Regions from separate parts of the Rhodoferax sp. RT5P35 genome, predicted to be linked through region 2. Evidence: riboswitches for the same ligand, from Rfam matches in the RefSeq annotation. Region 2 holds a riboswitch; the other holds the start of a gene.
The links. A riboswitch is a leader RNA that binds a small molecule or an ion and turns the genes downstream of it on or off. The one in region 2 is predicted to bind thiamine pyrophosphate.

Region 1 (3,397 bases), 100 kb from region 2:
TTTCGCAGTGCACCGGCCAGACCATCAGCGTGTAGCGGCCCCGGGCTTCCAGCGCGTCCAGGTAGGCCAGGGTGCGGCCCAGCGCCGGGGGCTGGCGCGGCAGGTACTGGCCTGCGTGCACGGCGGCGGCGGTGATGGTGGTGAACGGTGCCACCGCGCTGCCATCGGCTTGCTGCCAGAAGGTGGGGTGGGCAATGTCGATGCGGTGGTGCGAATCCAGGGTGAGGGTGATGTCGGTCAGCTGTGGCCCGTGGCAGCGTATGAAGGCCGCCAGGCGCTGCATGTCGGCATCGGCACCGGCCACGGGCAGGGCGGAGCCTGGCAAATCGCAAAAGTCATTTTGCGGGTCGATGATGAGCAGGTGGGTGTGGTGCGTCATGGCGGCTTCGGTCTCTATCAGGGGCGGGCGGTGGGCAGGAATGGGAGAGACAGGCCACGAATTTGTAATTGTTCGTAAGCCAGTGCCCCCAGCAAGGCCAGCAACAGCACCGCGGCCAGAATCCAGGGCGCGCGGCTGCGGCGGCGGGCCCGGTGCACCAGTCGCTGGGGCGGCATGGTGGGGGGCGGTGCGGGGAGGGGTGTTGGTGGTGGTTTGGTGGCTGCTGGCGCGGGTGCCGGAGCAGGTTGCGGCGCAGGGGTAGGTGGGAGTGGGAGTGGGAGTGGGGGCGGAGGCGTTGCAGGTTTCGCGAAAGGTGTGGCGGCGGGTTTCGCCATGGCCTGTTCCAGCCGAGACAGGCGTTGGGGCACGGGCAGGACGGCGGCACAGTGTGTGCACACGGTCGCGTCGCTGTCGTTGTCGGTTTTGCAGGCGGGGCAGAGCAGGCTCATGTTTCAACTCGGGTAGGTGGAGGCAATGTCACATGATGACAGCAGCCACCCGTGATAATCGCGCCCCATGGACATTCTTATGCAACTTCTCGATTTCATCCTGCACATTGACAAACACCTGGAGGCCTTTGTGATCAGCTACGGCCCCTGGGTCTATGCGCTGCTGTTTCTGATCATTTTTGTGGAGACCGGGGTGGTGGTGATGCCATTTCTGCCCGGCGATTCGCTGCTGTTTGTGGTGGGTGCCATGTGCGGCGTGGGGCTGATGTCCTACCCCATCGCGGTAGGCCTGCTGCTGGCAGCAGCCATCATGGGCAACCAGTGCAACTACGCGATTGGCCGCTTTTGTGGCCCCAAGGTGTTCCAGTGGGAAAACTCCAAACTCTTCAACAAACAGGCTTTTAACCAGGCCCATGCGTTTTACGAACGTTATGGTGGCGTGACATTGGTGGCTGCGCGGTTCATGCCGTTTTTGCGCACCTTTGCGCCCTTTGTGGCCGGGGTGGCGCAGATGAGCCGGGCCAAGTTCGCATTTTTTGACGTGCTGGGCGGCCTGCTGTGGGTGGTGGGCATCGTGACCATTGGCTACTTCTTTGGTAATTTCCCCTGGGTGAAGCAGCACCTGGACAAAATCATCTGGGCCATGATTTTGATTCCCGGCGCCATCATCGTGCTGGGCGCGCTGAAGGGGCGCATGTCCCGCAAGCTGCCCAGCGTATGATGCTTAAATTTTAAGCGCCATAAGCTTTGTCTTTGTAAATCAAGCACTTAACCGCCCTATACAAGTGCTTGTCCGGGTTATCCACATGTTTATCCAGTGTTGGCAGGGAGAACTTGGAGCCCTGCGCCAAGCACTACAATTTGCGCCTTCACCGGGGGTGTCTGCTGCGCCGTAGCGGACTGAGAAATACCCCACTACCTGATCTGGGTCATGCCAGCGTAGGGAGCGTGATGGGTCACCCTTTTGGCCCTTTCATGCGCCCGCCGCTGGCGCATTGAAAGACACTCATGCTGCACCGTCGCGCTTTTACCCTGGCCGCCACCGCGCTGGCCGTACTCGTATCTCTTCCCGCATGGGCCCAAGACAACACGCTGCGGGTGCTGGTGCACAGCTCGTTCTCGCTGCCCAAGCCGCTGCTGGCCCAGTTTGAAGCCGAATCCGGTGTCAAGCTCAGCATCATCAAGGCCGGTGATGCGGGCGAGATGCTGAACAAGCTCATCCTCACCCGTGCACAGCCCATCGCCGACCTGGTGTTTGGCCTGGACAACGCCCTGGTCGCCAAGGCCCAGGCCGCCAAGGTGCTGGAGCCATTGCAATACACCCAGGGCTCGGCCACGGCCCAGATCGGTGCCAATGTGGTGCCGGTGGACTACGGCTTCGTTAACCTGAACTTCGACAAGGCTGCCTTCGCCAAGAGCGGCCTCGCGCTGCCCAAAAGCCTGGAAGACCTCGCCCAGCCCGCGTACCGCAATCTGCTGGTGGTGCCCAACCCCGCCACCTCCAGCCCCGGCTACGCGTTCTTGCTGGCCACCATTGCGGGCATGGGCGAAGAAAAAGCTTTTGACTGGTGGGCCCGCATGCGTGGCAACGGCGTGAAGGCCGTCAAGGGCTGGACCGAGGCCTACTACACCGAATTCAGCCGCAACGGCGGCACCCGCCCGCTGGTCGTCAGCTACGCCAGCAGCCCGGCGGCCGAGGTGTTCTACAGCAAGGAAAAAATCAGCGAATCGCCCACCGGCAACCTGTTCCTCAAGGGCGGCGTGTTCCGCCAGGTGGAGGGCGTAGCTTTGGTGGCCGGTGGTGGCCAGCGCGAGGCTGCAGCCAAGTTCATCCGCTTCATGCGTTCCGGCGGTGTGCAAGAGGCTTTGCAAACCAGCATGTGGATGTACCCGATCGAAGCCCACACCCCCTTGGCCGATGTGATGAAGCACGCCGTGGAGCCCACCGCTTTTGACAGCCTGCCTGCCGAGACGATTGCCGAAAAAGGCAGCGTTTGGGTCGCACGCTGGACGCAAATCGTTCTGAAATAAATGCGCCGTTGGCTGCTGGCGCTGGTGCCGCTGCTGGCCCTGGCCGTGCTGCTGGTGGCCCCGGTGCTGCGGTTGGCGGGCGAGGGCTGGTGGGGCGAACTGGCTACGCAAACTCCCACCTCCCTCTGGGCGCTGTGGACCGACCCCTACCTGCGCTGGCGGGTGCTGTGGTCGGTGCTGCAGGCGGCTGCCACCTGTGTTGCCGCGCTGCTGCTGGGTCTGCCCGTGGCCTGGGTGCTTGCGCGTTGGGAGTTTGCGGGCCGCGGCCTGGTGCTACGCCTTTTGATGCTGCCGTTTGTAGTGCCTACCCTGGTCGCCGCGCTGGGCGTGCTGGCGCTGTGGGGTCCGCGTGGTGTGTTCAGCGGCTGGCTGGACTTGCACCTGCAAGACACGCCCTGGCTGCTGCTGTACGGCAATCTGTTCTTCAACCTGTGCGTAGTGGTGCGCGCCGGGGTGGATGCGCTGGAGCATGTCAGCGCGCCGCGCGTGGCGGCGGCACGCACCCTGGGTGCCACGCCGTGGCGGGCGTTCTGGCGGG
Region 2 (3,397 bases):
TTCGTAGCGGCCTGGTTAAGCCGCCCGCTGCGGATTACCTACGCGCTACAAAAATAATAGCTACTAGCGTAGGTAGAATATGCGTTAGAAGCCTATTTCTTATAAATTTCTAGTTACGGACTACCATGGGCAAGGGCGCAAACCCATGGTTCAGCGGCCCTTGGCCGTGCCCGGTGCGCACATCGGCACCACTGGTGATGGCACCCAGGATGTAGGCACGCGCCAGCCCCACCGCCTCGGGCAAAGCGTGGTCTTGTGCCAGGTAGACGGCAATCGCCGACGACAGCGTACAGCCGGTGCCGTGGCCGTTGTGGGTGGCGATGCGCACCGACTCCCAGCGCTGGCGCGCACCATTCGCCAGGCCCAGCACATCGACCACCGCGTTGCCCGGCAGATGCCCGCCTTTGACCAGCACCGCCTGCGCGCCCTGCGCCAACAAGTCGGCCACGGCGGGCTCCAAGGCAGCTGGGTCGTCCACACTGCGGCCCAGCAGCAAGCTGGCCTCGTCCAGGTTGGGCGTGACCACGGTGGCGCGGGGGAAGAGCTGGTCCACCAGCACCTGCACCGTCTCCTGGGCCATCAGCCGGTCGCCGCTGGTGGCGACCATCACCGGGTCCAGCACCACTTTTGTGAGCTGGTAGTGGTCAATGGCCCAGGCCACCACCTCCACCATCTCCGGCGAATGCAGCATGCCAATCTTCACCGCGTCCACGCCGATGTCGTCCAGCACGACCTGCAACTGGGCTTTTAAAAACGCGGGGGGCACAGGATGGATAGCCGTCACGCCCCGGGTGTTTTGCGCGGTCAGCGCGGCCAAGGCCGTCATGCCGTAACAGCCCAGGGCGCTGAAGGTTTTGAGATCGGCCTGGATGCCCGCGCCACCGCCACTGTCGGACCCGGCGATGGAGAGCAGGCGCAGGTAGCGTGGGGAGCTTGGTGGGTTGGTCATGGATAAATTATCGGCGAGCAGATGTGATGTAATTCACACTATGGATGAAACAGGGGTGTCTGGCTAGCAAGGCTGGACTGAGAAAAACCCTCATACCCGATCCAGGTAATACTGGCGTGGGGAGTTTCCAACCAACGACCTAGCCTCGTTTCGTCCTGTTTTTTCATGGACGACTCCTTGGCCACACCACTTACCACCACCATCCTCGGCGCAGGCCTGATGGGCCGCTTGCTGGCCCTGGCTTTGGCACGCGCGGGCCACACGGTGCGGGTGTATGAAGCCGGTGGGCCAGAGGCCGAAGGCGCAGCCGCCCGTGTAGCCGCCGCCATGCTGGCACCGCTGGCGGAGTCGGCCATCACCGAAACCAGCGTCGTACAAATGGGCCAGCACGGGCTGCTACGCTGGCCGGAGTTGATCGCGCAGCTCGACGCACCCGTGTTCTTCCAGCAAAACGGCACTTTGATTCTTTGGCACCGGCAAGACGCGGCCGAGGCCACGCGCTTTAGTCACCAGCTAACCGCCACGCGCCAGGCATTGCCCAGCCTGCCCGCCCCGCAGCCGCTGGATGCTGCAGCCATCGCCCACCTGGAGCCCAGCATCGGCACCCGATTCGCCCAAGGCCTGTACCTGCCAGGTGAAGGCCAGTTGGACAACCGCCAACTGCTGGCCGCGCTGCTGCTGCAATTGCAAAAGCACGGTGTTGATCTGCACTGGCACAGCCCGCGCGAGCCAGAGGCTTGCCAGGCGGACTGGAATTTCGACTGCCGGGGCCTGGGTGCACGTGGCCAATGGCCGGGCCTGCGCGCCGTGCGTGGCGAGGTGCTGCGTCTGCACGCGCCGGGGGTGGATCTGCGCCGTCCGGTGCGCTTGGTGCACCCGCGCTATCCGCTGTACATCGCACCCAAAGAAGACAAGGTGTTTGTGGTGGGGGCCACCGAGATCGAGTCTGACGATATGTCGCCCATGAGCGTGCGCTCCAGCCTGGAGCTGCTCAGCGCCGCCTACAGCGTGCACCCCGGCTTTGGCGAGGCGCGCATTTTGGAGTCCAGCACCCAGTGCCGCCCCACCCTGCCCAACAACCTGCCCGCCATTCGCCAGCTCGGCCCCCGCGTGCTGCAAATCAATGGCCTGTACCGGCACGGCTTTCTGATTGCCCCGGCGATGCTGGACGCGGTGCTGGAATTCATGGAAAAAGGGCATTCAGCGCTTGCCGTGCATTGGGGTCTTGCTATAGAAACTGTATGAACGTCCTGATTAACAACCTCCCCCATACCCTGCCTGCCGATGCCACGCTGGCCGACGCGGTGGCGCTGCTGCAGGCGCAGCCGCCGTTTGCCGCCGCCGTCAACAAAAGCTTTGTGCCGCGCGCGCTGTACCCGCAGACCGCGCTCCAGGATGCCGACCGCATCGAAATCATCCACCCCGTCACCGGCGGCTGAAACATGACACCTGACCCCCTCATCCTTTATGGCGAAAGCTTCGCCAGCCGCTTGCTGCTGGGCACCTCGCGCTACCCGTCGCCCAGCATCCTGGGCAGCGCCATCGCGCGCGCGCAGCCCGCCATGCTGACCGCATCGCTGCGCCGCCAGAACCTGGGCCAGGCCGATGCGGGTGCCAACGGCTTTTGGGATTTGCTGCGCCAGACCGGCGTACCCGTGCTGCCCAACACCGCCGGGTGCCACGGCCTGCAAGAAGCCATCACCACCGCCCACATGGCCCGCGAGGTGTTCGACACGCCGTGGATCAAGCTGGAACTGATCGGCGACGACTACACCCTGCAGCCCGACACGCTGAACCTGGTGGAGGCCGCCAGCCGCCTCATCCACGACGGCTTCAAGGTGCTGCCCTACTGCACCGAAGACTTGGTGCTGTGCCAACGCCTGGTGGACGTGGGTTGCCAGGCCGTGATGCCCTGGGCCGCGCCCATCGGCACCGGCAAAGGCCCCATCAACCCCTACGCCATGCAGGTGCTGCGCGAACGGTTGAGCGTGCCGCTGCTGGTCGATGCCGGGCTGGGCCGCCCCTCGCACGCCTGCCAAGTGATGGAATGGGGCTACGACGCGGTGCTGCTGAACACGGCAGTCGCCCTGGCCCAAGACCCGGTGCGCATGGCCGGTGCCTTTGCCGATGCCGTGCAGGCCGGGCGCAACGCCTTTTTGGGCGGCGCGATGCTGGAGCAGCAAGCCGCCCAGCCCAGCACCCCGGTGCTCGGCACGCCGTTTTGGCACCACGCGCAGGAATAAAAAATGCCCCACACCATCACCACCCGCTTTGCCGACATGGCGCTGCCCGCCACCGAAGAAGCGCTGCGCCTCGGCGCCTGCCTGCAGCTCGGCTTCATCCCCGCCGATGCCGCCTGCATCGCCCAGGCCTGGCAGGCGCAGATTGCACGCACCGGCAACGCCACCGACTGGCCGGATGCTCCGCAAGATTTCGGTCTGCGCCCCT

Region 1: it holds a riboswitch for thiamine pyrophosphate, as region 2 does, so the genes downstream of both, AC097L_RS00675 (thiamine ABC transporter substrate-binding protein) here and AC097L_RS00220 (FAD-dependent oxidoreductase) in region 2, are expected to answer to the same signal.

The regions. Positions count from the first base shown of each region.
Region 1 covers NZ_JBWMAX010000001.1:144,402-147,798, forward strand. The annotation lists gene AC097L_RS00660 (cysteine hydrolase family protein) at 1-379, opposite strand, end outside; gene AC097L_RS00665 (hypothetical protein) at 397-555, opposite strand; gene AC097L_RS00670 (VTT domain-containing protein) at 896-1,549, shown strand; TPP riboswitch at 1,693-1,792, shown strand; gene AC097L_RS00675 (thiamine ABC transporter substrate-binding protein) at 1,837-2,859, shown strand; gene AC097L_RS00680 (ABC transporter permease) at 2,860-3,397, shown strand, end outside.
Region 2 covers NZ_JBWMAX010000001.1:42,463-45,859, reverse strand. The annotation lists gene AC097L_RS00230 (purine-cytosine permease family protein) at 1-57, shown strand, start outside; gene thiD (bifunctional hydroxymethylpyrimidine kinase/phosphomethylpyrimidine kinase) at 110-949, opposite strand; TPP riboswitch at 991-1,089, shown strand; gene AC097L_RS00220 (FAD-dependent oxidoreductase) at 1,115-2,194, shown strand; gene thiS (sulfur carrier protein ThiS) at 2,191-2,388, shown strand; gene AC097L_RS00210 (thiazole synthase) at 2,392-3,192, shown strand; gene AC097L_RS00205 (thiamine phosphate synthase) at 3,229-3,397, shown strand, end outside.